One region of the Brevibacillus sp. BC25 genome, then DNA from elsewhere that is predicted to be linked to it. Evidence: riboswitches for the same ligand, from Rfam matches in the RefSeq annotation. Region 1 holds a riboswitch; each other region holds the start of a gene.
The links. Region 1 has a riboswitch for cyclic di-GMP ahead of PMI05_RS18705 (methyl-accepting chemotaxis protein). Riboswitches for the same ligand answer to the same signal wherever they lie in the genome.
Positions count from the first base shown of each region.

Region 2: it holds a riboswitch for cyclic di-GMP, as region 1 does, so the genes downstream of both, ggt (gamma-glutamyltransferase) here and PMI05_RS18705 (methyl-accepting chemotaxis protein) in region 1, are expected to answer to the same signal.
Region 3: it holds a riboswitch for cyclic di-GMP, as region 1 does, so the genes downstream of both, PMI05_RS14675 (aldehyde dehydrogenase family protein) here and PMI05_RS18705 (methyl-accepting chemotaxis protein) in region 1, are expected to answer to the same signal.
Region 4: it holds a riboswitch for cyclic di-GMP, as region 1 does, so the genes downstream of both, PMI05_RS22605 (GNAT family N-acetyltransferase) here and PMI05_RS18705 (methyl-accepting chemotaxis protein) in region 1, are expected to answer to the same signal.

Region 1 covers NZ_AKIX01000067.1:18,013-25,896, reverse strand. The annotation lists gene PMI05_RS18725 (TRAP transporter large permease) at 1-424, shown strand, start outside; gene PMI05_RS18720 (FAD-binding oxidoreductase) at 441-1,805, shown strand; gene PMI05_RS18715 (RNA-guided endonuclease TnpB family protein) at 1,999-3,111, shown strand; gene PMI05_RS18710 (formate--tetrahydrofolate ligase) at 3,256-4,899, shown strand; cyclic di-GMP riboswitch class I at 5,038-5,138, shown strand; gene PMI05_RS18705 (methyl-accepting chemotaxis protein) at 5,211-7,184, shown strand; gene PMI05_RS18700 (transporter substrate-binding domain-containing protein) at 7,301-7,884, shown strand, end outside.
Region 2 covers NZ_AKIX01000033.1:4,620-12,503, forward strand. The annotation lists gene PMI05_RS09795 (glycerophosphodiester phosphodiesterase family protein) at 1-564, shown strand, start outside; gene PMI05_RS09800 (methyl-accepting chemotaxis protein) at 629-2,617, opposite strand; gene ggt (gamma-glutamyltransferase) at 2,737-4,455, opposite strand; cyclic di-GMP riboswitch class I at 4,637-4,725, opposite strand; gene PMI05_RS09810 (SET domain-containing protein) at 4,975-5,592, shown strand; gene PMI05_RS09815 (glutamine--tRNA ligase/YqeY domain fusion protein) at 5,672-7,339, shown strand; gene PMI05_RS09820 (APC family permease) at 7,461-7,884, shown strand, end outside.
Region 3 covers NZ_AKIX01000050.1:24,385-32,268, reverse strand. The annotation lists gene PMI05_RS14680 (methyl-accepting chemotaxis protein) at 1-658, opposite strand, end outside; gene PMI05_RS14675 (aldehyde dehydrogenase family protein) at 689-2,146, opposite strand; cyclic di-GMP riboswitch class I at 2,232-2,317, opposite strand; gene PMI05_RS14670 (methyl-accepting chemotaxis protein) at 2,494-3,438, opposite strand; gene PMI05_RS14665 (hypothetical protein) at 3,463-4,218, opposite strand; gene PMI05_RS14660 (RsmB/NOP family class I SAM-dependent RNA methyltransferase) at 4,304-5,716, shown strand; gene PMI05_RS14655 (hypothetical protein) at 5,795-6,040, opposite strand; gene PMI05_RS14650 (LysE family translocator) at 6,193-6,831, opposite strand; gene PMI05_RS14645 (Lrp/AsnC family transcriptional regulator) at 6,837-7,271, opposite strand; gene PMI05_RS14640 (DEAD/DEAH box helicase) at 7,508-7,884, opposite strand, start outside.
Region 4 covers NZ_AKIX01000095.1:10,041-17,924, reverse strand. The annotation lists gene yhbH (sporulation protein YhbH) at 1-374, shown strand, start outside; gene PMI05_RS22625 (YiaA/YiaB family inner membrane protein) at 461-748, shown strand; gene PMI05_RS22620 (hypothetical protein) at 754-1,080, opposite strand; gene PMI05_RS22615 (alpha/beta hydrolase) at 1,077-2,129, opposite strand; gene PMI05_RS22610 (methyl-accepting chemotaxis protein) at 2,245-3,735, opposite strand; gene PMI05_RS22605 (GNAT family N-acetyltransferase) at 3,728-4,282, opposite strand; cyclic di-GMP riboswitch class I at 4,477-4,560, opposite strand; gene PMI05_RS22600 (peroxiredoxin-like family protein) at 4,734-5,396, opposite strand; gene PMI05_RS22595 (Crp/Fnr family transcriptional regulator) at 5,481-6,158, opposite strand; gene PMI05_RS22590 (DNA alkylation repair protein) at 6,158-6,997, opposite strand; gene PMI05_RS22585 (hypothetical protein) at 7,131-7,316, shown strand; gene PMI05_RS22580 (DNA alkylation repair protein) at 7,440-7,884, shown strand, end outside.

The DNA of each region.
Region 1 (7,884 bases):
CAATGCATTTGGTTATCTGATGACGAGGGAAAACATCCCGCAGGAAATTGCGCAATTCATGCTGGGGATTACCGACAGCACGATCATCACGTTACTCATTATTAACATCTTACTGCTCGTTTTGGGGACGTTCATGGAAACGGCGGTTACGATTATTCTTCTGACGCCGATCCTGCTTCCGATCACGAATTCTTTGGGCATTGATCCGGTGCTATTCGGGGTGATCATGGTCGTCAACTCCGCTATCGGTATGCTGACTCCACCGGTTGGGATCAATTTGTTGGTAGCAGGAAATATTGCGAAGCTCCAGAATACGGAGATTGAGCGAGCGGTGATCCCGTTTTTGGTCATCATGATCGTCGACTTGATGCTCATCACCTACATTCCTGAAATCAGCTTATTCCTTGTTAACTTGAGCAAGTAACGGAGGAGGAACCAACGTGGATTACAAGCAAGCGTTAGTGGGATTGCTGGGGGAAGAACGAGTATCGACCAACCCCACTGTACTGGAGCACCACAGTCATGATGAATCGTACCATACCCCGCATCTTCCAGATGTGGTCGTATTTCCGCAGACGGCAGAGGAAGTCAGTCAAATCATGAAGCTGGCCAACGAAAAGCACATCGCGGTAACACCGTTTGGCATGGGGACCAGTCTGGAAGGCCACGCGATTCCTTATGCGGGCGGAATTAGCATGGATTTTTCCTTGATGAACCAAGTGCTGGAGGTGCGACCGAAGGATTTCCTCGTGAGAGTCCAGCCCGGTGTGACGCGCACTCAGCTCAATAAAGAATTGAAAAAGCACGGTTTGTTTTTCTCCGTCGATCCTGGCGCGGACGCGACTCTAGGTGGGATGGCTGCTACAAACGCTAGCGGAACAACCTCTGTTCGCTATGGCGTGATGCGTGATCAGGTGCGCGATCTGGAATTGGTGACGGCGGACGGACGTATAATCCGTACAGGGAGCATGACAGCCAAATCCTCTTCAGGCTATCATCTTACTGGGCTGTTTGTCGGGTCGGAGGGAACGCTTGGTGTATTCACAGAGCTGACCTTGCGTGTTTACGGCATCCCTGAGGCGACAACGGCGGCGCGTGCCAGCTTCCCTTCTGTTCAGGATGCCGTCGATACCGTCGTGGATATTCTCGGAGCGGGTATTCAAGTAGCGCGAATCGAGCTGGTTGATGAACGTTCTATCCAACAAGTGAATCTGTACAAAGAAACGAGCTACCCGGAAGCACCGACGCTGTTTATCGAGTTCCACGGCAGTGAACAAGGGCTCGCGTATGATATCGACTTTGCGCAGAACATCGCCGATGGACATGGCTGCACGCAGTTTCTTTTTGAAACAGATTCGAAGGCGCGGACACAGCTCTGGGATGCTCGTCATAACCTGGCGTATGCCTTCCTACACAAATCCCCTGGGAAAAAGCTGATGGTGACAGATGTTTGCTTGCCGATTTCCGAGCTGGCCGGAGCAGTTGTGGACGCACGGCAAACCATTGATCGCGCTGGGCTGGATGGAGCGATTGCAGGGCATGTCGGGGATGGGAACTATCACGCTATCCTGATGATCGACCTGAATGACCCCGAAGAAGTGGCGCGTGCTGAGGAAGTAAATGCCCATCTGGTGGAATACGCATTGAGTCGGGGAGGAACCTGCACCGGAGAACATGGTGTGGGTGTCGGGAAAATCAAATACCAGCGCAAGGAACACGGAGAAGCACTGGATGTCATGCAAGCTATGAGACAAGTGATGGACCCGAACGGTATTTTGAATCCGGGAAAAATTTTCGGGAAATAACAGAGAGCCTGCATTCTGAACGTTTGTCGGAATGTGGGCTTTTTCTTTTGCGTAATGTGTCGAAGAGGAGAGGAGAAAAAGGAAAAATGCAGAATGTAGAGATGGTGAATCGATAAAAAAATTCTGATATGGCAGGGAGGTAACTAACCGCTCTGAAAGAAGGAAAGAGTGAGTTATAAGGGGTTAGCAGAAAATGATTTTGGCGAAGAAAGTTAGATTGAAGCCAACTGCTGAACAGGAAAGGCAGCTGTGGAAGTCCGCAGGAACTGCTCGTTGGTCGTACAACTGGGCACTATCAAGACAGGAACAAAATTACCAAAACGGTGGGAAGTTTCTATCTGACAGGGTTTTACGCAAAGAGTTGACTCAGTTGAAACAAACAGACGATTTTGCTTGGTTGTATGATGTATCTAACAACGTGACTAAACAAGCCGTCAAAGACGCCTGTGAAGCATTTAAGAAGTACTTTAAGAAATTGAGCGACAAGCCAAGGTTCAAAAGTCGCAAACATACCAAACCCTCGTTTTACAATGACAATGTGAAGTTGAAAGTGAAAAATGATAGGGTGTTGATCGAAAAGATTGGTTGGGTTACTACGGCAGAAAAGCTACCTGCGAATGTGAAGTACACGAATCCGAGAGCCTCTTTTGACGGGAGGTATTGGTACTTATCAATCGGTATTGAGCAAGCAGTGGAAAAACCTAAACTAACTCATGCAGTCATTGGCATTGATGTAGGGATAAAACACCTTGCTATATGCTCAAATGGAATGGTGTTCAAGAACATCAATTATTTCCAGGCAGTTAAGAAAGCGGAGAGGCGATTACGCAGGTTGCAACGTAACGTTTCTCGTAAATACAAGATGAGTAAGGAGGGAAACCGTTTCGTCAAAACGAGCAACATTGTAAAAGTCGAGAATTCTATTCGTTTGCTTAATCGGAGACTAACGAATATCCGTAACAACCACCTCCATCAAGCTACAAATGCTATCGTGAAAACCAAGCCTGGCATAGTAGTGATGGAGACATTGAATATCAAAGGCATGATGAAGAATCGTCATTTGTCTAAAGCCATCTCGCAACAGAAACTTTACGAGTTCAAAAGACAAATACAGTACAAGTGTGAGAAATACGGCATTCGCTTTATGGAAGCTGACAAGTGGTATCCTTCATCAAAAACTTGTTCTGAATGTGGTCAGATAAATCGAGACTTGAGACTATCAGACAGAATATTCAAATGTCAATGTGGGCTAAAGATAGATAGAGACCTGAATGCTGCTATCAATCTGGCAAAACTAGCAAGCTAACACCAAACAAGTTACTGTTAGTATGTAGGATTCGTTGCATCCGAATTTACGCCTGTGGAGTGTCATATCCAATGTAAGTAGCTTCGGCAAAAGCAGGCACGAAGAAGCAGGAAGCAAACAAGCTTTATAGACTTTTATAAGGTTTTGGCAACGGCAAAAATGAAGTCTATTGTTGAAATTGCCAAGAGTGCAGGTATCGAAGAACAGCATTTGGAGCTATACGGAAAGTATAAAGCCAAACTATCAGATGAGCTATGGGAGCAAGTGAAGGAGCGCCCTGATGGCAAACTGATTCTTGTTACAGCGATGAATCCTAACCCGGCGGGAGCAGGCAAGACGCTCACGACGATTGGTCTGTCACAAGCATTAAATTTTCTCGGGAAGAAAACAATTGCAGCGCTTCGCGAGCCGTCCTTGGGTCCTTGCATGGGGATCAAAGGAGGAGCAACCGGAAGTGGCCAAGCACAAATTCTCCCGGCTGATGAAATTAACCTGCATTTTACAGGGGACATTCATGCGATTACAGCTGCACATAACTTGTTGGCAGCGATGATCGACAATCATATTTTCCATGGCAATCCGCGTGGGCTCAATCCAAAGAAAATCGTCTGGAAACGGGCAATGGACATGAACGACCGCGCACTGCGTAACATCGTTGTTGGTCTGGGTGACGGCAATGGAATGACGCGTGAAGATGGCTTCATGATTACGACCGCGTCGGAAATCATGGCGATTTTATGTTTGAGTGAGAATCTAGCAGACTTGCGCGAGCGGTTGAACCATATCATTATTGGCTACGATTTCGATGATCAGCCAGTACGGGCAGAAGAAATCAACGCGGTCGATGCGATGTGCGTTCTCTTGAAGGAAGCGATCAAGCCCAATCTCGTACAGACAATCGAGGGAACTCCGGTCATCATTCACGGCGGACCTTTTGCCAATATCGCGCATGGGTGCAGTAGCGTGATCGGAACCAAGATGGCCTTGAAGCTGGCGGATTACGTCGTAACAGAGGCGGGCTTTGGTGCGGATCTGGGAGCGGAGAAGTTCTTTGACATCAAGTGTAGAAAAGCAGGTCTGACTCCATCGGCTGCTGTCGTGGTCATTACGGTTCGTTCGTTGAAATACAACGGCGGGGTAAAAGTACCTGACCTCGCAGTGGAGAACTTGTCTGCTCTGGAAAAAGGCTTCGAAAACGTCAAGCGCCATTTGGAAAACCTGCAGAAGTTCGGTGTGCCAGCAGTGGTGGCTATCAATCATTTTGCGACGGATACCCAGGCAGAGGTCGATGCCGTAGTTGCGCTGTGCCAAGCGGCCGGAGCCGAAGCGGCTCTGTCCAAAGTGTGGGCAGAAGGAGGAGCAGGCGGTGTCGAGCTGGCTGAAAAAGTGACTCGTGCAGCAGAGCGACCTTCGTCCTTCCGATTCTTGTATGAGGAAGACCTTAGCATTAAAGACAAGATTGAGACAGTCGTGAAAGAAGTATATCGTGGATCAGGGGTTGTCTTTTCGCCGCTTGCATTGAAAACGATGCAAAAGGTAGAAGAAATGGGCATGTCCCATCTGCCTGTGTGCATGGCGAAAACACCGTACTCCTTTACGGATCGCGCTGATCTGTTGGGGGCACCTGTTGACTTCACAATCCAAGTGAGTGAAGTGCGCATATCAGCAGGAGCTGGTTTTATCGTCGCACTGACCGGAAGCTTGGTTACGATGCCAGGCCTCCCGAAAAAGCCGGCTGCGGAATCGTTATATGTAGACGAGGATGGGCAAGTGATCGGATTAAGCTAATCAAAAAAGTTTGACAAAAAGCTGACAACTGTAAAAGGTTGTCAGCTTTTTTTCCATTTCGAGGTTTATTGGCGGAAAGTTATGGGAAATGAAAGGTGAGATTGAAAAAATGTGGACCTTAATTGAAAAAACAACAAGGAATGACAAAGGCAAACCTGCTGAAAGGCAGGGACGCAAAGCCACGGGTCTAAGGACGGAAGTCAAATGACTTTCGCAGCTAGGACAGCCGGGTTGCCATACCGTAGTCATGATGGACTGTCGGTGGGCAGTCTTTTTTTTGTTGAAAAAAGAGAAGGGAGAAGTGATTCGGTATGAGAAATAGTTTGAAGAATAAGCTAATTATCGTTTTGTGCCTGCTGTTGGTTATTAGTTTGGGTACGGTTTGCGGTGCAAGCTATTGGAGTGCTTCCAATCTTTTAGCAGACAGTCTGGACAAAGAAGCTGAGTTGTCAGCTAGCAATCTCTCGATTCGTATCGATGGTTTCTTTCAAGAGAAAATTGAGATTGTAAGTACGATCGGAGGGTTGATGTCGGCTGATCAAAATGTCGAATTCGACCTGAAACTCATTCAAGAAGCCCAAAAGAAAAACCCCGAGTTTGAGACGTTCTTCTTTTCGCATGACTTAAGTGGTAAGAAAGTGATCAATTTCATGGGAGAAGTGACCGACATTTCGGATCGTCCGCATATTAAGGAAGCTAGTAAAGGGGAAGGGAAGGTTGTTGTCTCCGAGCCAGTCATTTCGAAGCGGACAGGGAATAACATCGTGACCCTTGTCGTTCCATTGATGAAGGACAATCGTCAATACGGTTATATCGGTTCTACTATTCCTATCAATGAAATCCAAAAAAAGGTGTCCGAAGAGAAATTTGGCGAATTTGGCTACGCCTTTTTAGTAAGCAAAACAGGAACATTTATTTATCATCCGAATAGCGAGTACATTCTGAAGGAATCGATTCTCGACATGGGTATTCTTGAGCTTCAGACTGCTTTTGAAGATATCAAGCAAGGGAATCATGGAATCGCCCAATATATATACGAGAATACAGAGCGATTTGCTTCCTATTCTCCTACCAGTTTGAACTGGGGCGTATACATCACTGCACCCGTAGCGGAGCTGCATGCGCCTGTCGATCAACTGTCAGTCCGATTGATGGTTATTTCCCTCATCGTATTGGCAATTGGGGTTGTCCTCGTTTATTTCTTGGCTGTACGCATGGTGAAACCAATTGAGCGTCTGAACCACGCAGTAAATGTAGTGGCGCAGGGGAACCTGAAAGAGACCGTAACAGTTGATGGAAAAGACGAGATTGCCGTTCTGTCACGTGACTTTAACCAGACCGTATCGCACTTGAAAAATTTGATCGAAGACGTATCTCTATCGTCTGATCAAGTACAGCGGTTTAGTCAGGAAGTATCCGAAGGCATTAAACAAGCGACGGAAAACATCAACCAAATCGGTTCGTCTATTGCACAGATTTCTGAGGGAGCAGAGGCGCAGGCCACTAGCTCGCAGGATGTCGCGTTGTCTATGAATGACATGGCAGCAGGAATCGTGAAAATCGCGGAGACGTCTGCACATGTTTCAGAAGCTGCCCAGATAGCAACAGAGCAGGCAGAACAAGGAACTGCTGTGGTAGAGCAGGCAGTTCGCCAGATGGGAAGCATTGGCGAGGGAACATCGAAGGCGACAGTAGCCATCGAGCAGCTCAACAATCGTTCCAAAGAAATCGAAGGCATTCTCGATACGATCAGTCAGTTGACCTCGCAAATCAATTTGCTTGCCTTGAACGCTTCGATTGAGGCAGCACGTGCCGGCGAGCATGGACGTGGGTTTGCTGTAGTTGCCGGAGAGGTGAAAAAACTGGCGAACCAATCCGAAGAATCCGCATCCAAAATTGCGATGCTGATCGGGGAAATCCAGCAGGATACTCATCATGCGGTAGAGGTCATGACCGCGGGCAACCAAAACGCACAGCAAGGTATTCAACTGGTCGAAGAGGTTCGCGAAATCTTCGGGCATATTTTGGAATCTTCTCGTAACGTTGCCGCGCACATTTTGGAAGTATCCGCAGCATCTGAACAAATGTCAGCAGGCTCCCAACAGGTGAGTGCTTCTGTAGATGAAATGCATAGCATTGCGAAACATGCTTCACTCGACGCACAAACGGTGGCAAAGGCAACCGAAGAGCAGCTTCAAGCCATCCAGGAAATTGGCCAGTCTGTCGAGAGTTTGAACGCAGTGGCAGAAGAATTACAGCAAGGAATCGGCAGGTTTACTGTGTAGGAGGCAGCTCAACAGGTTGTAAGTCCTCTTTCTTTGAAAGGGGGGATGCCATTAAGGATGATGGAGTTTATTTCTGATAACTAAATTCATTACCGTTTAACAGGAGGAGAAACCAGATGAAAAAATTTACAAAAACAATCTTGGCGAGCACACTCGCTGCAACAATGCTCATGACATCAGGAACAGGTGCTTTTGCCGCAACAGCGGTTAAGCCTGTCACAACCGTAGCTGCTGAAACTGCTAAAAAACCGCAAGCGAAGAAGTTTGAATCCCGTTTGGATGAAATCATCGCGAGAGGCTACATCCTCGTAGGTACTCCAGGGGACTACAAACCATTTACATATTTGAATCCGAAAACAAACCAATTCGAAGGTTACGATATCGATGCGATGAAAGAATTCGCAAAAAGCCTGGGAGTAGAGGCGCGTTTTGTCCAAACCTCTTGGCCGACACTGATGGACGATCTCTTGGCAAATAAATTCGATATTGCTGTCGGAGGCGTTACGCGCAACACAGACCGTCAGAAAAAAGCACACATGAGCGATCCTTATATTATGTTCGGTAAAGCTCCGCTGATTCGTGCAGTTGACAAAGACAAGTACAAGAGTGTAGCAGACATTAACAAGCCAGAGGTGCGCATTGGTGTGAATCCAGGTGGCACCAACGAAAAATTCGTTCGTGAACATCTGACAAAAGCAAC
Region 2 (7,884 bases), on a different contig from region 1:
ACGCTAGAACGCACGACCAATGGCCGCGGTCTGGTCATGGATCATACCTTGGCAGAGCTGCGTGAGCTGGATGCAGGGAGCTGGTTTGGCGACAAGTTTGCGGGCGAGCGAATCCCTACACTAGAGGAAGTCCTGGTCGCAGTAAAAGGTCGCTGCACGCTAAATATCGAGTTGAAAGCAACAAGTGACATGTACCCTGGTATCGCAGAAAAGGTGCTCGCGCTATTGGAAAAGCATGAGATGAAGCAAGCGGTGCATGTGACTTCATTTGACCATGATTTGATCCGTCACGTCCGCACGCTCGATCAAGAAGTAGAGACAGGCCTGATTGTATATGGCCGCCCAGTACTCATGCTGGAACAGATGGAGGCAGCAGGTGCTACGATTCTCTCCATGGGATATCCGTTCCTGACTCGTGAGCTAACCGTAGCCGCGATCGAAAAAGGCTTCAAAGTCATCGCGTGGACGCTGGATGATCCGAAGCATATCCGCGAAGTCATTTCGTGGCATCCTCAGGTTCAAATTTGCACGAACCATCCTGACCGGATGTGGGAGTTTGTATAAGCGCAAGCAGGAAAGAGCCGCTGGGCAACATGCCAGGCGGCTTTCCTTGTTTTTGTTGTTTGGACTATATCTTGAATTTGCTTACATGCGATTGCAGTTCTTCGGCTATTTTTGCCAGAGAAGTAGCTGATGAATTGACTTCTTCCATAGCTGCCAACTGTTCTTCTGTGGCGGCCGACACGCTTTGTGTTCCGTCAGCAGAATTCTCCGCTACTCCTTCAATGACACTGACCAATTCTACCACCTGTTTGGTGCCAAAAGACATTTGCTCAGAATAAGCCTTTACTTCTTGAATTTGGCTTGCCACCTGCGTGACAGCATCTTGGATCTGTTCGAAGGACTTGCCTGCATTGTTAACAACCGTAAGTCCAGTGGCGACCTCTTTGGTGCCCTGTTCCATCGAAAGGACAGCCTGGTTTGATTCAAGCTGAATCGTCGTAATCAACAGTTTGATTTGTTGTGCTGATTGCGCGGACTGCTCAGCCAATTTGCGCACTTCGTCTGCCACAACGGCGAATCCGCGCCCCTGTTCACCAGCTCTCGCCGCTTCAATAGCTGCGTTAAGCGCTAACAGATTTGTTTGTTCAGCTATGGCGGTGATGACTTGTACGATTTGTCCGATTTCCTGAGAGCTGTTTCCTAATCGTTTGACGATATCGGCAATGTTACCGACAGTGTTCTCGATCGATTGCATCTGGCTGATAACGACCTGAAGGGCCTGATTGCCTTCCACTGCAATTTGGGAAGCGCCCAAAGCGGATTCGGCAGCTTGCTGTGCATTCGTGGCAACCTGCTGAGCCCCTGTCGATACGCCTTGCATTGCGGTGACACTTTCTTCTACACTCTTCACTTGCTTTTCCGCACCATAAGCTACTTCCTGAATCGTTATTGCGATTTGCTCGGTAGCCTTGCTCGTATGGTCGGCGTTGACTGACAATTCCTCTGCTGAAGAAGCAAGATCTGAAGCTGTATCATTTACTTGTTGAATAATCGTTCGCAGGTTGAGCACCATTGTGTTTACTGATTGAGATAGCTGTCCAACCTCATCCTTGGTTCGAATTTGCAAGGGTTGTACAGTCAGTTCACCCTCGGAAATGCGGTTAGCCACAGAGGCAACTGCCGCAATAGGGCGTGAGATTTGCCGGGAAACAGCGTATGCGATTGCGATCACGACAGCAACAACAACGATGACAATGATCGTAACCATGGTGGTAACGGAGGAAACTGCAGACGTTATGGATTCGACAGGGATATGCAGATACAAACCAAAGTTGGTCTTTGGAATGGGGGAATAGGTGACAACGTAATCCTTGCCATTGTCCGAGTAGCTGTATGAGCCCTTTTCCGTTTTTCCTGATTTAAGGATTTCCGTTAATGGTTGCGGCAGAGCGGATTCCTCAAGCGGTTTTCCGATCAGATCCTGGGTAGGATGGTACTGAATCTGGTTCTTGTTATCAACGAGAATCGGATAACCATCGTTGCCTACTTTCAAATTCTTGAGAAATGTAGCTGTGAAGTCATCTACATTGACGAGCCCAGTCAAGACACCAAGCTTCTCATTGTTTTTCGCTTTGACAGGGGAAGCGACGATGATAGAGCGATTGCCGGTTGTCTTCGCAACAAGAACATCGGAGAAGCTGGGTTTGTCCTGCATGCCGTCTTTGAAGAATTGGCGCTCGCTAAGATTGATTCCAACGCTTTTGGGGAAAGTATCAGCCGTTACTTTTCCATCGCTTGCGATATACGTATTTCCGTCATACAGTTTCATTTCCTCGGTAAACTTGCGGATGAATTCATTTTTTGCCGCTGCATCATCGGATTGAATATCTGAGGTACGGGCTAAAATCTGAATTTCTGTCATACGCCGGTCCAGATATTGATCCATAGCTATGGCCGTACTGGAAGTAAGGTCAACATAGGATGATTTTTGTTTATCAATCAGAATGGATGAAAAGCTGTTCGTGATAAACACCGAAACGGCAGTAAGTGGAATGACGGCCACGACGAGAAACCAAAGGATCATTTTGTTCCTGAGTTTGTTGAACAAAAACATAGGATTGTTCCACTCCTAAACCGTGATTAAGATATTTCTTTCTTTGTGAAAAGCTGTCTACCACAAGGAAATATAATAAAGGTAGACTGCTGAGATTAACTCAGCAGTCTGACAAAATATCAATATCCCATTGCTGCGCCTTCACCGCGAGGGTCAGCACCGCCAAATTTTACATTAGTTTGTGGGTCAATCAGGATTGCGCCGGACTGTCCCATCGTATCGGTATAAGCTGCTTCCAGCTTTTCGACTGGATGTCCACGTTTAATTAACTCGTCCAGGACGTCTTGAGGGATGCGGCTTTCCACCTTGAGATTGTTGGAAGCAGATCCCCAGTTGCGTCCATGCAGCCATCTTGGCGCTTCGATTGCGTCTTGCACGCTGAAACCAAAGTCGATGATACGCGTGACGAGAGCGGCTTGCGTTTGCGGTTGTCCTTCTCCCCCTTGTGTTCCGTAGAGAAGATAAGGCTTGTCCCCTTTAAAGAGCATAGCTGGGTTAATTGTGTGGAAGGTGCGTTTTCCTGGTTCCAAGTGATTGATGTGTTTGGGATCCAAAGAGAAATAGCTTCCACGGTTTTGCAAAAGGATGCCCGTATCTTTCGCTACGATGCCGGAACCCCAGTCAAAATAGTGACTCTGAATGATGGACACTGCATTTCCATCTTTGTCGACGATCCCGAACCAGGTTGTATCGCCTTTTGGATCAAGCGGTTCTACGGATTTAGCTGCCTGCTTCATATCAATGCGCGCTGCTAAATCTTTCCCGTGCTGCTTGGACAACAGCTCATCCACAGGGATATCCACAAAGGCAGGGTCAGTCAGCCATTTGTCGCGGTCAGCAAAAGACTGTTTCGTGGCTTCCACAATCGTGTGATAGTAATCGGGTGTTCCTTCACCCATGCTCTTGAGGTCAAAATTGTTCAAAACATTAAGAATAGAGAGCGAAGCCATGCCTTGGGAGTTAGGCGGAACGTTGTACGCTTTATAACCGCGGTAGTCTACCGAAATTGGATCTGCCCAAGTGGAGGTGTGCTTCTCAAAATCTTTCAACGTGAGCAATCCGCCGTTGGCTTGCATGTCTGCTACGATTTTTTTAGCAACTTCTCCTTTATAAAAACCGTCAGCACCTTTTTTTGCTATGATTCGCAAAGTATTGGCAAGATCCTTTTGTTTGAGAATTTCGCCTGCTGCATAGGGATCGCCGTTTGGCTTCAGGAATGTTTTGCGGAAACCATCAAAACGTTGAAGATTCTTCAAGTCATTGTCAGTTGGATCTGTGGCGTATTTCGTCCAATATACTTGGTTGGGGGAGACTGGATATCCGTTCTGGGCGTATCCAATGGCAGGCTCAAGCAGTCTGTTCCATTGAAGCTTACTGTTGCCCATGCTTTTATGGGCGTAGTTATACGCCTCCCACCAGCCGGAGACGACACCAGGGACAGTGTTTGCCGATTCATAACCGCGGGACGGGATTTTTTCGTAGCCTTTGTTTTTGTAATAGTCGATGGTTGCCTTTTCGCCTGCGCGACCACTGCCGTTCAGCGCCTTCAGCTCTTTTGTTTTGGCATTGTAGATGAGCCAGAAGTTATCTCCACCAATGGTTGTGTAATGAGGATAGACGACAGCTAATGTGGAAGCGGCTGTAATAGCAGCATCTACTGCATTTCCACCGTCTTCCAATGTCTTCAGGGCCGCAGCCGTAGCCAGATAGTGAGGAGTTGTCACCATTGCGTTCGGTGACATCGATGTTGGACGGTTAGCAGCTTGTGCCCCAGAGAATGTTGATAGCCCGATGACAGCAGTCAGCGCGACGGTCGAGAGTTTCTTCCAGAATGACATTCCTATGAAACCTCCTTCATGATGAACAGAATAATGATTCATTAAACCGGCTATCCGCTGTTGCCTCACCTCCTTTAAAAACTAAAAGTACACAAACATACAAAAATAGACAAAAATAGACATTATGAGCGCGAAAAAAGACCAATGATATAGGATCATTGGTCTCGTCCTACATCAATACTTCGGTAGCTGGCAAGCGTGTCCGCTGTTGCGGAGGTAGCCCCTGTAGCTTTGCGTCGCCGGATTTCCCCGGGTATGCCGTTTCGATATCAATGGATGAAGTAGAAAATTGACACAGATACTGATTCGATCGTTGTGGGAAAATGTTCCTAAAACTCCGTTTGCCAATAATATAGACTATTTACCATTTGTGGTAAATAAGAAAAAATATTTTAATCCAGAAAAATAGTGAGAAATGTTATGGGGAAGGTTGTTTTTCGCAGACATTCACACACCTCCTGGGGCTGAACTGCTTATGATGATAAAAAGGCACATTCGCCAAGGAGTGAAACAAAGACCATGATGCATCCCGATACAGAATTGCGCTATATCAACGATGAGATCGGGTACGGTGTGTTTGCGACAAGGTTTATCCCAAAAGGAACGATTGTATGGGCACAGGATAATTTGGACCAGGTATTGGACCCTGTATTTGTGGAAAGACTTGACTCATTACGAAAACAGGACGTACAAAAATATTCGTTTAAGAACCAGTTCGGAAAGTACATTCTTTGTTGGGATAAGGCAAGGTACGTGAACCACAGCTTTCATGCGAATTGTGTGCCGACCATGTATGACCTGGAATTGGCTGCACGGGATGTATTGCCGGGTGAAGAGTTGACTGATGATTATGGGACGTTGAATCTGGATGAACCTTTTGATTGTTTGCCAGAGTCCGACACGGACCGCTCCCGCGTAATGCCCGATGACTTGCTTCGGTATTACCCGCAGTGGGATCGGATTGCTGCGGAAGCATTCCAACGTTTCAATCATGTTGAACAGCCTTTGCTGCATCTGATTTCCCCGAAGCATCTCGAAACGATTCGTGGGATCACGGAGCAGCGCTTAGCCATTGATTCTGTCATTCATCTGTATTGCAGGTCACAATGGCAAACGAGGCAGCAATGGAAGACGTGAGCGGGTCGGTCAACGACCCGATTTTGTTGAACTCTGGGTAGAGAATCAGTATTATGGAATGTAAAGGTGAAGTGAAAGGTTGATTTCATTGGAAAACAAGGTAGCGGCATCCAATTTTATCCGCAATATCATGATTGATGACTTGCAAGAGGGCAAAGTAAAGGAAATCATTACCCGCTTTCCCCCAGAACCGAACGGGTATCTTCATATTGGACATGCAAAAGCAATCTGCCTCAACTTTGAGTTGGCACGTGAATTTTCCGGCAAGGCCAACCTTCGATTTGACGATACCAATCCGGTAAAGGAAGACATCGAATACGTAGAGGCCATCAAAAGGGACGTTCAATGGCTGGGTTTCGAATGGGACGGGCTGTTTTTTGCATCTGATTACTTTGAAGAGATGTACAACCGTGCGGTGCTGTTGATTAAAAAAGGTTTGGCTTACGTAGATGATCTGTCTCCTGAAGACATGCGTAAAATGCGTGGAACATGGACAGAGCCAGGCACAGATAGTCCGTTCCGTAACCGATCTGTGGAGGAAAACCTGGACCTGTTTGCACGGATGCGCCAAGGGGAATTCAAGGACGGAGAAAAGGTGCTGCGTGCGAAAATCGATATGGCTTCTCAGAACTTCAACATGCGTGATCCGGTTCTGTATCGAATCTCCCATGCAACGCATCACAACACGGGCGACAAATGGTGCATCTATCCGATGTACGACTTCGCTCATCCGTTGGAGGATGCCATTGAGGGCGTGACACACTCCCTGTGCTCACTGGAATTCGAAGATCATCGTCCGTTGTATGACTGGGTTGTCCGCGAGTGCGAAATGGAGAAGGTACCACGCCAGTACGAATTTGCTCGCTTGAACCTGACCAACACCGTTATGAGTAAACGCAAGCTGAAACAGCTTGTCGATGAGAATGTAGTAGACGGCTGGGATGACCCGCGCATGCCAACCATCGCAGGCTTCCGTCGTCGCGGCTATACACCAGAAGCGATTCGTACATTCGCTCGTGAAGTAGGGGTAGCGCGCGCTAACAGCACGGTTGACGAGAAAATGCTGGAGTATTTCATCCGTGAGGACCTGAAGCTGAAGGCACCACGTACGATGGCTGTTTTGAATCCGTTGAAGGTCGTCATCACGAACTATCCGGAAGGACAAGTCGAGATGCTCGAAGCGGAGATCAATCCAGAGAACCCAGAGATGGGCAATCGTCAAATTCCGTTCTCCCGCGAAATCTACATTGAGCAGGATGACTTCATGGAAAACCCGCCGAGCAAGTATTTCCGCTTGTTCCCGGGAAATGAAGTGCGTCTGAAGCACGCGTACTTCATTAAGTGCAATGACATCGTGAAGGATGCAGATGGCAACGTGATCGAGATCCATTGCACGTATGACCCTGAGACGAAGAGCGGCAGCGGTTTTACAGGTCGCAAGGTAAAAGGTACGATTCACTGGGTGGACGCGACCAATGCAGTTCCTGCTGAATTCCGTCTGTACGAGCCATTGATTATGGATGATGAAGACGCAGAGGGTACTTTCCTCGACAACGTTAACCCGAATTCGTTGGAAGTGCTGCAAGGCTATGTGGAGCCAAATATGAAAGAAACCAAGCCACAAGACAAGTATCAATTTTTCCGTCATGGCTATTTCAATGTCGATCCGAAGCATACGACAGATGACAAGCTCGTATTCAACCGGATTGTATCGTTGAAGAGTTCCTTTGAACTGCCAAAAGCATAGGGAATACCCATATAAATCAAGCGCTGCTGTGCATGGAGAACCCGTGTGCAGCAGTGCTTTTTTCTTTCGTGATTATAAACCAGCGTGTATAATTATTCTGTTACAAAAAGGGGGACAGGCAGTGAACGGGAGAGCAGAACTAACACGTAGTTTGAAGTTGCGACATATTGTCGTAATTGGACTGGGCTACATGGCCCCGATGGCCGTTTTTGACACCTTTGGCATTGTTTCTGGAGATACGGGGGGGCACGTTCCTGCTGCTTATGCAGTCACACTTCTTGCGATCCTGTTTACGGCGGCAAGCTACGGAAAGATGGTACGGCTATTCCCTTCAGCAGGGACCGCGTATACGTATACGCAACAAACGATTCATCCCTATGCAGGATTTTTGGTAGGATGGGCATCCTTGCTGGATTATTTATTTTTACCGATGATTAACGCCTTGTTGACGGGAGTATACCTATCATCCGTGTTTCCAGACGTGTCGACAGCGTGGTGGATTATTGGCTTCATTGCTTTGGTGACGGGACTAAACGTATTTCGCG
Region 3 (7,884 bases), on a different contig from region 1:
GAACCTCATTCGCAACGACAGCGAATCCACGCCCTGCATCTCCTACCCGCGCAGCCTCAATGCTCGCATTCAGTCCCAAAATGTTACTTTGATCAGCGATTTTTTTCACGGCGAGCGTAATTTGCTCGATCTCAGTCGTACTATGGCTCACATCGTTGGCTTGCTCTGAGACCGCCTTCATTTGCTCGTTCAAATTCCCGATCTGCACAGCCATCTCTTGTGTCGTAGCACTGACCTGTTCGACGACACTCGAGAGATTTGCGGCAATTTCATACAGCTCATTAGCTCGCTCCATACTCGAACCAATGCCGACACCGCCGATGACTTTTCCCGTGTGATCATGCAGGGGGATCGCCCGTGCGACGAGAGGAAAACCAAATAATTCTTTGGGGACTATCATCGCCTGCTTGGTGTTTTTACGAATCGCGTTGGTGATCACATCTCCTTCTTGTAGTGGATCACCTGGCTTGACTTGCAGCGCAAATGTTTGGGCAGGCACATTACGCAATAGCTTTTCCGTGTCGTAGACCCCAATGGTAATGTCATCGGTGAGTAAATCATTTAAATAGGGGGCAACCTTGATGAACGCCTCGAGCAGTTCTGCGTTTTTCCCCTTTTCGGAAGCTTCTGTTTCGTTCCATTCTACGTAACCGTTCATGACCCTCTTCACCTCTATATTTTGCTGGCATTAGTACGGAAATTGACGCTTTTTGTGCTGAACCGAAATCCATTTCAGCGTAGTAAACTCTTCTAGGCTCCATTGACCATTCAAGCGTCCCAATCCGGAATGCTTTTCACCGCCGAACGCCACAATTGGTTCGTCATTGATCGTTCCATCGTTGATATGAATCATGCCGGTCTCGATGCGCTTGGCCATCTGTGCACCTCTCTCCAGATCGCGGGTATGAATCGCCCCGGACAATCCAAATGGTGTCTCGTTCGCCATGCGAATTGCTTCTTCCTCGGAAGCAAACGACATAATGCAAACAGCCGGACCAAACAGCTCTTTGGATGCAATCGACATGTCTGTGGTCACTCCTGTCAATACGATCGGCTCGACCACGTTGCCTTTTACTTCCCCTTTCAGTGCAGGAACGGCCCCTTCGCGTATCGCCTCATCGATCGTTGCCATCAGGTTGGTGACTTGCCGTTGATTGATCAACGGACCGATTACTGTGTCAGGATCATTTGGGTCGCCAACCTTGAGTCCAGATACTTTTTCCACATACAGATCGAGGAATTTATCGTATACATCTTGGTGAACCAGAACCCGGTTAGCCGACATGCAAATCTGACCTTGGTGGGTAAAGCGGCTGAATACCGCTGCATTGACGGCATACTGTAGATCCGCATCCTCCAAAACAATCAGTGCACTATTGCCGCCCAGCTCCAAAATCGCCTTTTTGAAATGCTTCGCTGCCACTTGCGCGATATGGCTTCCTACTTGGCTAGAGCCTGTAAACGAAAGGATGCGCGGAATCGGATGGGAGACAAAACCATCGCCAATTTCAGCAATATCCGTCACAACAACGTTGATCAAGCCTTTGGGCAAACCTACTTCTTCAAAAATTTTCGCGATGAGAGTGCCACCCGTGATTGGCGTGTGCTCATGCGGTTTTAGGACGACACCGTTGCCCGCACCAAGAGCTGGAGCTACGGACTTCATCGACAGATAGAACGGGAAGTTGAACGGACTAATGACACCGACAACTCCTACGGGAATCCGATACAAGCGATTTTCTTTTCCGTCTACGGGAGAAGGCAGAATTTTTCCTTCCATGCGTACCGGGAACGTAGCCGCCTCGCGAATAATATCCTTCACAAGCCCGATCTCAAAAAATGCCTTCAGTCGGGTTCCACCCAATTCACGAATGATGATCTGAATGATTTCTTCTTCATTCTCTTCGATATAGTGAACAGCACGCTCCAACATTCGGGATTTGGTATAAGCATTCACTTCATCCCACTCTTTTTTCGCGTCGGCTGCCGCCTTGTAAGCCGCGTCGATATCCTCCAAATTTGCCATTTTGAATTCTGCGATGACTTCCCCGTTGTAAGGGTTGATATCTTGCAATGTCTTCGCGCCAAGTCCGTCGCGCCACTCCCCATTGATGTACTGCTTGTCCAGTGTTTGAAGGATTGACATGCTTTAACCTCTCCCTTTTGTAAAGTAAATAGGCCCCCTTCGCATGAAAGGAGCCGTAAAACTAAAACAGCAAAATACACTGCTAGTCGGCAACCCGGCTGCCATCGTAGCGTGTACATTAGGCCCGTGGCTTTGCGTCCCCAATTTTCAGTGGGTTTGCCCATTCATAGCGAATGCTGATAAGATTTTGTCGAAAAAAGGAAAGATATGGAGAATCCTACTTTGATTATAGTACTCCATTTCGAATAGTCAAACGAAAACATGTAAATATTTCGTGAAAGGAAGTGAATAAATACCAAAAAGTCCGCATCGCTTGGATACGGACTCCTGATTCTTCCTGCTCATACTCACAATAACGATTTGACATCCTTTACACTCATCGCGAGCTTTTGCTCTACTGCGTTGGCGTCCCTCACGTGCTTGGCCAAGCCTTCATTCAGTTCTTCCAGCAAGCCCTTCGCATCACTTACCTGCTGGGACACATCGTCAGCAAATCGCTTTTGGTGCGCGATGATTTCCATCACACCTGACACTTCGACGTTCAGTGCCTGGAAAGCGTTCACGATCTGATCTGTCTTCTGTGCAGCATCCTTGCTGATGGAAAGCCCGCCTTTGATCGCACTGCTGCTTTTTTCACTGTTGGACAATGCTTCTTTTGTTTCTTCCTGAATCTTGCCAATCAGTTCTGCAATGGTCTTGGTCGAATTCGCTGTCATCTCGGCCAGCTTCCGTACCTCATCCGCTACGACAGCAAAGCCTCTGCCTTGTTCACCCGCACGTGCCGCTTCTATCGCTGCATTCAGGGCGAGAAGGTTGGTCTGATTCGCAATGTCACTGATCACCTTAACGATACTCGTAATTTCCGAAGAGCGCTCTTCCAAGCGGCTCATGGACTTGGACGTATGAACCGATTCTTTGTCCAGCAGGCTCATGACTTCCACAACGTCCGTCATTGCTTTCTTACCTTCATCTGCACGCGCTACCGATTGTTTACAGATGTCCGTCAAGCGCTCTCCTCGATCCGACAGTTGGCTCGCAGATTCATCATCCCGCTCGTTAATGACCTGGATATTATCTACGACACGCTTCATCCTCGTCACCAATCGCACCGTTTGCTCGGATTCGGCGTTCATCGCTTGGTTCGAAGTGAGAATCGCACCCATCTGTTCGTAAATACCGCGAAGCTCATGTTTCCAAGCGTCTTGGTGGCCTGCCATTGTGGTTGTGGGAGTTGCCACTGTCGTCGCTGCTGTCTCTTTTTCTGCTAGGCCTTTGTCTTTTTTCCAAAACATCCGCTTCTCTCTCCTTTGTACCCATCAATTGTCACCTCGGCGGCTATATACGCGGGACTCGATTATTCCCGGATGTTGTTTCGCCAAGCTCAGCAAGTTTTCCAAGAAATAATAGTGACCCTCCAAGAGCTCCACGTCTTTACGCTCAAAATGCTTCGCCTGCAAATACTGCTGCATTTCCAAAGCATAGCGCTCCAGTTTATCGTGAAAATCGTTGGCACGAAGCATTTGCTCCACTTCTGGATATTCTGTTTTCAGGCGACTGATCTCGCTGTATACACGCCCACCCTCCAGAATCATCTGGTAGGCCGTACGCTCAAGCGTAGCTGTCGTAGCTGCCTCCTGCTCCTCACGCTCCTCGCGCAAAGCTGCCAAGTACGTGATAAAATGGTAGACAGTTAAAAACAATGGTCCTAAAAATAGAATGATCCCTGCTTTGTACACATGCTGATTGGACAAATTGCTGATGAGCAGGAACAAGTGAAACAAGATCGCACCCAACCATACATAGATGATGATTTGGTGATTGATCTTCCCTGCCTTTTGGTGGCGAGAAAAGGCAAAGGTAAGTCCGAGCAGATAAAAGGCAAGTAACGTAAAGCTGGCAGAAAACAAAGCCATCTCCATATCGATCAGCCAATCTGCGTCGGCGGGTATTTCGATAAAGAATTCAAAAGCGAGCACCAGCAGTGAGAACAGCAACCCCATGATCCAAAACCGGCTTACTTCCGAGTCATTCCTCCGCCGGGAGCGGTAGCGTTTTGCACGGGATCCTTCCATAATGCTCTCACCTCATTCTCTATGATTCGCCATGATTCTATCTTTTCCTTTCACATGGGGCCAAAATCTGACATCGGAGGCTGTTATGACAAAAAATTTACCAACATCATTTACCGAGCGCATGCAAACCTTGCTCGGACACGATTATGAGGCATTCGTTTCCTCGTATGATCAGCTCGTGACACACGGCTTGCGGGTCAATCCGTTGAAGGTGGATCGTGACGATTTTTTAAATATCTCGCCGTTTGCTCTGGAAGCAGTCCCTTGGTGCGAAAACGGTTTTCGCTACAAAGAGCCAGATCGGCCCGGCAAGCATCCTTTTCACTCCGCTGGCATGTACTACTTGCAGGAGCCAAGTGCGATGTCCGCTGCCGAAGCACTCGGTGCACAACCTGGTGAGCGAATTCTCGACCTGTGTGCAGCGCCAGGGGGCAAATCGACGCAGCTTGCAGCGTTTTTGCATGGACAAGGAATGCTCGTGGCAAACGAAATCCATCCTGTTCGGGCAAAAGCCTTGTCAGAAAACCTGGAGCGCTGCGGCGTGACCAATGCCGTCGTGACCAACGAAACGCCCGAACGCTTACAGGAGCGATTCCCTCAGTTTTTTGACCGAATTTTAGTAGACGCTCCTTGCTCTGGCGAAGGAATGTTTCGCAAGCTACCCGAAGCAATCGAAGACTGGAGCCCAGCAAAAGTAACGGAGTGCCATGTCATGCAAGGCGATATTCTCGAGGCGGCCGCTGCTATGCTGAAGCCAGGCGGGACGTTGGTCTACTCCACCTGTACATTCGCTCCGTTAGAAAATGAGCAGTCCCTGGTTAACTTCCTGGGAAGTCACCCGGAATTTGAGATCGTCCCGCTGCCACATGCAGATTGCTTTTCTGCTGGTCAACCAGAATGGGCGTCGCCACAAAATGAGCAGCTCACCCAGACAGCCAGATTGTGGCCGCATCGTCTACAGGGAGAAGGTCATTACCTCGCCAAGCTGCAAAAGAGTGAGTCCGCAGAAGTTCATGAACCTTCCGGGAAACGGAAAGAAAAGCGTGCGGCAAAATCTGCTCCGGCAGGTCGAAAAGAAGCCCTAGCAGCTTGGCGTACGTTCGCGGACGAAGCACTCCCGACGCTCTCCCAACCATTCGATGATGAATCAGCTTTTCTTTTGTTTGGCGAGCAGCTCTACTACTCACCTGCTCCTGAGCTCAATTGGGACAAGCTAAAGGTCGCGCGCGTCGGTCTGCACCTAGGAACTGTAAAAAAGAACAGATTTGAACCTGCACACGCCTTGGCACTCTCCCTCTCCCCTGCGGAGGCAGCCCGTGTCGCTTCATATGGCGCAGAAGATCCTGAAATGTTGCGGTACTTAAAAGGAGAAGCGCTCACGCATGACGGTGAAAGCGGCTGGACGCTGGTTACGGTAAATGGATTCTCCATCGGTTGGGGCAAGCAATCTGAGGGGCAACTCAAAAATCATTATCCAAAGGGTCTACGCTGGTTGTAGATTTGCATCAAAAATAAAAAAAGCTCACAAAGCTACACGAAATGCATTCGTGACTGCTTGTGAGCTTTTCTCTTTTTCTTATGATCGCCCTCTGTGGGACGGATTGTCTACTACGGTCAAAGAGCCATTTCTAATATAACGCAATATTTTTGAAACAGATATTCCTGTTGCGTTGGCAATTTGCATCGCATTCGAATTCGGATAAGTTCTCACGTAATTGCGAATCATCTGGTAGTCTTGTATTTCGTTTTCTCCGCAAACCTGGCAACTGTACTCTCCCCGGCCCATCGGACTGCCGCATTTCAAGCACGTATCCGTCGTCATCACTGGTTCTCCTCACACCCTGTACTATTGTACTTTTACAAGAAAGGGTTCTATCTTCCTATCTATTACCCAAATCACATGGGAGGAAAACACTATTTTCTATCGCAAATCCTGTATGCTATTAAAATTCGATGCAATCATTCCGAACTCCTTTAAAAAGGCCAGTATGGCGGCATCAAACCGCTTTTTGCGAAAAGGACAATCGCAAACCCAATCAGAAAAATACCACTGAGCCCATGAAAAACGTTGAGCCATCCCGGGCGAAAAAATCGCGCCAAATACGCGGCCAACAAAGCTACCAGCCCCAGGAACAATAAAGTCGATAACAGACAGCCTGTCGCAAACAAGAACAACTCTGTTGAATGAACAAAAGTGCCAGATGCCAATAGTGAGCCAAATACTCCCGCCCAAAATAGAACGGTCAGAGGATTCGCAAGTGTCAGAAGCACGCCGTGCCAAAAGCTGCTTCGACCCGATGGTGCATGCTGGACTGGTGCTTGTTCATGATCTCCTCTGCCTTTTATGGCACGCAAGGTTTGAATCCCAAACCAAGTCAAAATCAGGGCTCCCATAATCAAAACCATCTGTTTGACCCAATGGATTTGTAACAGCAGCGACAGTCCCCCGATCGCGCCCACCATATAAACCGCATCTGCGAGTGCAACACCCAGTACCATCATGAGTGCATCCCGCAATCGCCGAGTCATCGAGCGATGCAACACCGCCAGACAAACCGGACCAACGGATAGCTGGAGCATCATCCCAAATAATAGACCGTTCCAGATCGCCACGAGGTTCACATCTCCTCTTTCATGGAAGACAGGACGATCATCGTATTCGTCTTGCTTACACCTTCTACTTGCTTCAATGTTTCAGAGATGAATCGTTCCAGATCGGCCGTCCCTTTTACCGCAATCTTCAATACATAATCGTAAGCTCCCGCAATATGATGGCATTCCAGCACACAGTCTGCCTGCAAGACCGTTTCGCGGAAGCCAGCAATATGCTCCGTTTTCTCGATTTGCACCATCACAAACGCAATTAGGTGAAGCCCTAGCTGTTCCCGATCCAGCTTCACTGTGAATTGCCTGATGAGTCCTGAATCCTCCATCTTGCGTATTCGCTCGGAGACCGCAGGCACGGACAAATGAACCTGCTTGCTGATGTCTGAGCTGGTGATTCGGGCATTTTCCCGCAATAAGCGGAGGATTTGTTCATCAATCCGATCCATTTGATCTCCCTCCTTGTTTTACGTTCATTATAACAACTTCTTTCAAAGAGAAAGGGAGTTAGGTTCAAAACCGTATATTTTTAACTAATGAGCGGCTTTTCTTAAATTTCTTCTGTTCATCGTTTTATCTCAGAGCATTTTCCAATTAACACATACGTAATAGAAAGAGTAGTATCCCACCCAACAAAAAAACTGCCCAGACCCTTTTCGAATCTGGACAGTTTGTCTTATTATCTTTACTTATTTCCACGTGTTTTCCCAGCGGATGAGGATTGATTAAACGGTTTTCCGCCCTTTGCAGAGCGTGCTGCTCCACCTTTTCCCGCTTTTTTGGCATCGCCTGGCTTCACGGATTTACCCGCTTTACGTGCCGCAATCGCTTCTGCCTTCTTGCGGTTTTTCTCGTACTGCGTTTGCAGTTCTCCCAGCTCACGCGCTATTTTCTTTTTGTAGCCTGGCTTTACCTTCGTCTTTTTCTTCAAGGCTTCACGTACAGGAGAGAACTCTTTGTCTTTTTCCTTCTGCTGCTCCTTCACCTGTTGCGCTCGCAGCTCAACGAAATGAGCTTCCCGTTCTTCTGCGCGCTGACGACGTCCGGCATCCAGATGGCGTC
Region 4 (7,884 bases), on a different contig from region 1:
AAGTAACGGAGGACACCTTTTTCTCGAAAGGGGAAAGCGGGGGGACGATCTGCTCCTCTGCCTACAAAAAGGCGTTGGAGATCATCGATAGCCGCTACCCAACATCGCAGTACAACATTTACCCGTTCCATTTTTCCGATGGCGACAACCTCACGTCTGACAATGAGCGTTGCGTAAAGCTGGTAAAAGAGCTCATGGAGAGATGCAACATGTTCGGCTATGGCGAAGTGAATCAGTATAATCGCCATTCAACCCTTATGTCAGCATATCGCCACATCAAAGAGCCGAAATTCATGCATTGTGTCATTCGGGAAAAGGGCGAGGTATACAAGGCGTTGCGTACTTTCTTTGGCAAGAAGGAAGCTGTGAAGTAATCATAGAGGCAACCGGGCGAGAAATCGTCCGGTTGACTTATATTTGTTTGCATGAGCTACATAAACAAAATGTGAGGGGTGTTACTATGTATCCACAAAAGCATCGGATGCGCAACACGGGAGCCTTCACTTTCTTGGCATACTTTACATTGGGCGCAGGTGTACTGCTATTTTCCATCGGTTTATACAATGCAACAGGTCTTCAGCTGCACGAAAAGGGGTATTATATCGCATGTATGCTTCTGGTAGCAGTTGGATCGATTTTGACGCAAAAAGTAGTGAGAGATAATGCAGAGGATCGAGCGATTATCGAGGAACAGGAAAGAGAATTTAATTTGAAGGTATCGAAAGCGGAGAAAGAAACGCCGAATTAGCCTGTTTACATATGGGGGCCGGTTAATGTAGTTGGCCCTGTAGAAACTTCGGAGTCTTGTATTACCGTTAGTGTATCGCAGAGCAGTATCTCTCTTTGAATGACTGTCTGTAGCATATTTTGAACACTCGTATTCAGTAGGAATAAATTACTGAGAGATACAGGCTGAGTAAGTCCTGGCATCGTTCCGAGTGCATACTGAATCTTTTCTGCTTTCGCATTGACGATATGACTGAGCCCCAATTCTTCCAAAGCGATCGAGGCTAAAAGTAATATAATGGCATTCTCACGAGTAAGGCTGATTGGATGTTCGCCCAAAACCGTCAGGGTCATGCCCTGACGGTTTTTCGAATGAGCTCTATAAACTCGGCTGTTTTCTCGATGTGTGGAGCATGCCCCACATTTTCCATAACAATCTCCTTATAGGAACCACCAGCGCGCTGATATTGTTCGAGCACGTCACGTATTTGGGAGACCATTGGCTGCGGGGGATAATCGTCTTCCCCCGGCCATCCGGGGACATAGTCAAGCTTGCCCAGCGTACCGAAATCAGCAAGCGACTGATCCGAGATAATGGCATCATCCGCACCACGAATCCATAAAATCGGACACTTGGGCTCAATCTGGACAATACCGGACAAATTTACGTATTTGGGAGAAATCGCATTCGTAATCCCCGTCGTCCCAGGAGCAACACCGGGCCAATCGTTTACATATTCAAAAGCACCGGGGTAAAAGCCCTCTCCTGTTCTCGTAGAGAGTATTGCGCTCACATAACGGTCTTCCTGCTCTCGGTCAACTTGGAACGGGGGCTTGAAATAAAGCTGATTCATGACATTGCGAGGACTGGAGGGAGAGTCATTACTTATATCTTTGGCTGCTATCCTTTTGACCAGCTCGGAGTTGACGGCTCCTCCACCCGAGCCTGAGAAGCTGCTGTAGCACGGGGTGCCCGCTATATCCTTGGTTCCGCCAAAGCCGTAAGGGGACATCGGCGCGACCAGAATCAAAGAACGGACTTCCTGCGGGTGATCGATGGCAAACTGCATTACGATCCCTCCACCCAAAGACCAGCCGGCAAGATGGACAGGTGTTGGTAAGTCCAATGCCCGAATAAACGAATGAAGGTCATCCGACCAGTCTCGCAAACCGCGTGTCGCATCGATGGGCAATGCTTCACTTGCTCCATAGCCACGCATATCAGGTGCATACACACGGTATTGGTCACACAGAGCCGCAATCGTATCGTCCCAGAACAAGTTGGCTGATGCATTGCCGTGAATGAGGAGCAGCGGTTCTCCTTCGGGTACGCCTGCTGTCAGGTAGGAAACAAGCTGGCGATCGGTCTGAATGGTTTTCGTTTCGATACGTGCATCCATCATGACGTGCCTCCTTCCAATGTCCAAAATAAACTATCAGAATATTTCTATTATACGGGGGCTTAGTTACAAAATGAGAAAAGAAAACAACCGCCCGTGAAAGGCGGTTGCAGGAATGCTACATATGGAGACCACGCATCTGTTGTTCGATTTTCTCAAAGCCGCCAGAAACCTTAACGACTTCGTCTTTTTGTTCAGAAACGAGAACAAGCACTTCTTCCAGGCTCTCTTTGTTCTTGTCAGTAATATCTGCGTTGACTTCTACTTTTGCGCCGACTTCCTGAATCATGCTGTGCACATGGATGATGAACTCTTGCAGGTTTTTCGTTTTATCCGCAAAGTTTTGCATGTAGTTGTCTACATTGGTGAACATTTCTTGTACTTCGAGGATGCCCTCGCTATTTTTCTCAAAAGAAGTCTGTGACTCGGAAATCATATCCGATACGAGCTTCATTTTTTCGCGAATGGTCATGAGCAGGCTCGAGATCGACTCTGAGGATAGCTTGGAGGATTCAGCCAGCTTGCGTACTTCATCTGCTACGACAGCAAATCCTCGGCCGTGTTCGCCTGCGCGAGACGCTTCAATCGTGGCATTGAGTGCCAACAGATTGGTTTGTGCAGAAATCTCGGAAATGGTTTGAATGATTTTCCCAATTGATTCGGTTTCTTTATTGAGCTCTTGAATCAGCTGGTTCGTACCTTGGATGTCCGTGATGAATCGTTCAAAGTCATTGCCGATGTTGCCAATGCGTTTGCCGCTCTCGCTAGTGGCTTCTTTGGTCGATTCTACGTACTCATGCATCTCTGTAACAGAGCGAGTCATATCCTCAACTTGCAGATTCGTCGAGCTCATTTCCCGACGCAGCTCGTCCGTATTGCTGGTCTGGACCGTAAAGGACTCCATAATGTCTTGCAGGGAAGCGACGGTTTCGACTGCCCGAACATTCACACCGTCCGTCACCTGGTTCAAATTCTCTTGATAGTCTTGCATAGAGGTGAGTGATTCATTGATCTGATCCAGAACACGTTGCAACGATTCCTTCGAGGCAATCGCTTCTTGCTTTTGTTGCTCACTTTCCTCTTGCAGCTTGTTATTGAATACAGCATGCATCATGCTCGTGACAGAGACGAAGCAGAAGGTAAGCAGGAAGTACATCAGATCAATATTGTTAGTCGAATGGAAAATCGTTTCTCTCTGTGTCAGGAAGTAGTAAGAGACAATACCCAATGTCGATACAATCGTCAAAATATTGATGAGTCGGTCTTGATAAATCCCCATGACTGCTACAAAGAACATAATGGTCATGATATTGATCATATGCGGGTCCAGTCCAACTACGATGAACATGAAGATCCCGATTACGGCGAGGTTGAAAAACTTCATGAAGGGCGCTGCTTTTTCACGGAAACTCGGGCGATTGGAGATGTAAGTAAAAGGTGCCAGCACGCCATACAAAATACCCAGTATCGTGAAAACGAATGTGTACGATACGCCTAGAAAGAGGTTTAAGACCTGAACAATCGTAATAATACTTGCGAATACGATTACGACCCAATTGTTTCTTCTTCTCAATAAATCAATGTTATCGATGTTATCCATGTTACCCACCTACCTCGACTTTTACTTGGTTGGATGACGACGAATTGTACCAGGAATATTTCGGATCGTGCTTATTGTCATAGACATCTTTTAGATGGAAGAGGGTCGGAATGGCATCGGCCCCTTTGTAAAAGACGATATCTTTGGTCTGAGTCGCTTTTACTTGATACTTCTTGTTAATGAACGAAAAAAAAGTCGGATCTGCTACCCCAATTGCGTGGGTATAACCATTCTTTTCAGCGTAATCTATCATCAAGCAAATTCCCTTTTGCCCTAGTTGTCCGCGGTATTTCGGCAAAACAGCGAGACTGTCTACCTCCATTACTTTCATATCTTCTGTAACAACATCCTGAAAAAGTGATTTCATATAAGCACTTGATTTGGAAAAGGGCGTCATTTCAAATGTTCCACCTGCTTCACCATCTTCGGCAATTAAGAGGAACTGAGCCGAGCCTTCTTTCGCGTACTCCATCTCGAAGCCCATGCTTGTCCATACTGTTTCTTTGATTTCATGAAATTTTGCTAACTCTTGTACGGTTTCTACTTGTTTGTACATAACTCGTCCACTCCATCATTTTCTCTGATTGAACCATGTTGTGTATGTTTGACGTCTCAAAAGTTATGTTTTTCCATCCGTTACGAAAATGAAAGTGCTTTCATCCTCCTTTCAAAAATGTAAACACAAAAAAAGGCCGTTCCATCGAAATGGAACAACCGAAGCTACCAACATCGAAAAAATAGTCTCAAGATGATGGCAACCCGGCTATCATGGTCAAAGACTGTAGACCCGTGGTTTTGCGTCGCCACCTTTCGATGACTTTGCCTTTTGCATTCTTTAGCAAAATTTGTAAAAACGTGTCGAATTTTGCTAGAGATAATCATGCAAAATATAAGCCAAAAGATATAACTTTGTCAAGTTTTGGTAGGGAAAAGAAACTAATTGTTCATAAAGCATAGACGTACAAAAAACCAGTTATGGTATCAACTGGTTCTTCGTTATATAGGCGTTAGGTTAGGGTACGCAGAATGTCTAAAACTTCGGTTGGCTCCATTCGCTTTTTGTAATCTGGATCTAAGCATGCTAACCGGATTACGCCCTGGTTGTCGAGGATATAAGTAGCAGGAATGGGGAGCGTCCAAAAATCGTCACTATTAAAATGCTTGAGATCAATATCCAATGATCGGTAGGTATCCTGTAAATAATCAGGCAGTCTGAATCTGAGTTTATATTTTTCTGCTATCTGGTTGTTGGTATCGCATAACACGGGAAAGCTCAGTCCGGTTTTCTCTTGCATAGTAAGAGAGTGTGCAGGAGATTGTGGACTAATGGCAAACAATTGGGCACCCAGAGAGGTTATCTTATCGATCTGTTTTTGGTATGCTTGCAGCTCCAAATTGCAGTAGGGGCACCATGATCCACGGAAAAACGTGAGGACGATGGGACCTTTTACGATTTCTTCCGACAAGGTAATGGTCTTGCCAGTGTGATCGTTCAATGTGAAATCAGGCGCAAACGAACCAATCGGCAAGCCCTTTGCGTGTCCAGAGGTCCTTAGCTCCTCGATTGATCTTGTAAATGAATCTGTTACTTCACGAGTGAGGAAGTCTGCTATTTGAATGGTTGTATAATCTAGCTCTTCGCGCAGGCTCTGGAAATGTGGTTTATCCATATGTCGTTCCCCTCTTTTTCGAAAGAATAGTAGAAGCTATAGCTTTACGATATCTTTCTTTTGGAGGGAAAGATGTAAACTGGATTACATCTTCTTTAAAATGTTGTCCCGATGAATGGAAATGGTTTTAAAGCCTGTTTGAATCAGTTCTTCTCTTGCTAAAGCACGTAATGCTACCGTCACAGCTTCCCTGGATGCCCCGACAAAATGGGCGAGCTCTTGATGGGAAAGAGGTAACTCAATTTGTTGAAACGCAGAACTGTTAGGATTGCCAAATTGGTCGGCAAGCCTTACTAACGTGGAAATAATGCGATCTTGTAAAGGGAGAAGGGCAAGATTTTCGGCTGCTTGGCTGATCGAAACCATTCTATCGCTAATGAGCTTCATGATCTTCATCATCAGTTGCGGATGTTCGATTATGTAGCTCTCAAATTTTGCTTTGCTCATTTTACAAATGAGGCAGTCTTCAATGGTTTCTATATACATCTCCCGTGTACCTAACGAGAGCAGATCCACTTCTCCAAACACATTGCCTTCCCCGAGGATATCAAATGTAAACTGCCGACCATCCCGATTTACTTTATATAAACGTACTTTCCCCTGTTTGATGAAGTAGAATCCCTCCGAAAAAGTTTCTGGTGTTTGAATGCACGTATTTTTGGGGAAAGGGGTTAAGGAGGTTAATTGATCGATTAAGCGCAAACTTTCCTTGGATAATGAATTCAACAAATAAAATTGGGATAAATATGAGATTCGGTTCATCATTTCTGTTCGGTTTGGGTCTTCAGAATGGTTCTTTTCGCTTTGGTAACAATTCTTTTCGTTTCCTTTGTATCAGAGATTCTTAGCCACTCGTCACAAAGCTGTATCACCCAGTCTGGTTGTGATTTACTCGCATCGTTCAACCAATTCCCTACAGAATCTTGAACATATTTAGATGCATCTGACTTCACTGGCATGAGCAAAGGTAGGCAGAGAGCAGGATCATTTTTCAATGCGTCAATATGCTTACACCAGACACCTCGTGGGCGTGTGGCTTCTACCGCAAAGCGGCGAATATTTTCGTCGGTATCAAGTACCCATTTGCTCAGGAGTTGAATGGAATGGTTCAGATCATGCACGAGAGAATCTCGAATCGCCATCCATGCGATCTCTCTCACTCCAAAATGATGATCTGCCGCGAATTTTCTTATTTGCCTTAGTTTTTCTTCGAGCGATAAGGTGTTGTCCAAGCCAATGATATAGGCACTCCAACAACGTACACTGTCTGACTTGTGGGTAGCCAACGATAGGAAAACGGGAGACGTAGCTGTGGGTTCACCCGATTTGTATAAGATCGCAAGTAGTTCTAGTCCAATCAGACGGATAGCTTTCATTCCGCTAGTAGATCCCGTTTCTTCTAATTGATCAACAAGTCGAGCGACATGCGCATCTAATTGAACATGAGGCAGAACGCTTCGTAATAGATGAATATGATCAACAGCCTGCCATTCAGTCAAATTGACGCTTTCTAATTCTCCAGCATGAAGGAGTGCTAATACATTTTCAGGGATGAGTGAGGCTTTAACTGCTCCTTTTCTCGTGTGTACCGAATCCGGCATTTTCAACAAACCCCTTTTCACTGAAGTGATAGACATTCAAAACGGAATAGCTGCAACAAAAGTATACATAAAAATCACCCATAACAAAAATTTTCCAACCATCCGATAACTAGAAGGAATAGGAGGGGATTTTATGAAGGAAGTAAAAGTGATTCAATTTTACTTTTCCGGTGGCGGTGAAACGATTAGCATCGAATCGACGGAACCGGAAGAGATCATTCAAATGGTCGCGAATCAAAGCGACGGAATGCTTCAATATGATGATGTTGTCATCAATGTGAGAAATGTTTCGTATATCAAAGTACGCAATCAGGCGTAAGGATAGGAAAAAGACGTCAAGCTCCAATACGAAAAAGCTCTCCTTTGAATGAGGAGGGCTTTTTCGTGTTGGAGGTAGCGCTGCTGGTTATCCTATTAATAGAAGAAAAAGGAGGGTGGAAAGATGACGTTGGAAGAAGTCATGCAGAAGCTCGAAGCGCTGGGGACAGAGCAGACGAAAAAAACGTTATTACGGCATGGGGGGAAAGAGCCTTTGTTTGGCGTGCGAGTCGGCGATATGAAAAAGCTGGTCAAGGAGGTAAAGCGTGATCAGCAGCTCGTCCAGGCGCTGTACGATACGGGAAACTACGACGCCATGTACTTGGCCGGATTGACGGTTGACCCGAAGAGCATGACAAAAGAGCGGCTGCAGGCTTGGGTCAAGGAAGCGTCTTGGTACGCGCCCGCCGAATATACGGTTGCGAGTGTAGCCGCTGAGAGCCATTTTGCTATGGAGTTGGCGCGGGAATGGATCGAGTCAAAAGAAGAGATGGTAGCCACATGTGGGTGGAATACGTATTCGAACTACTTGTCGATTACTCCCGATGAACGGCTAGATAAAGAAGAAA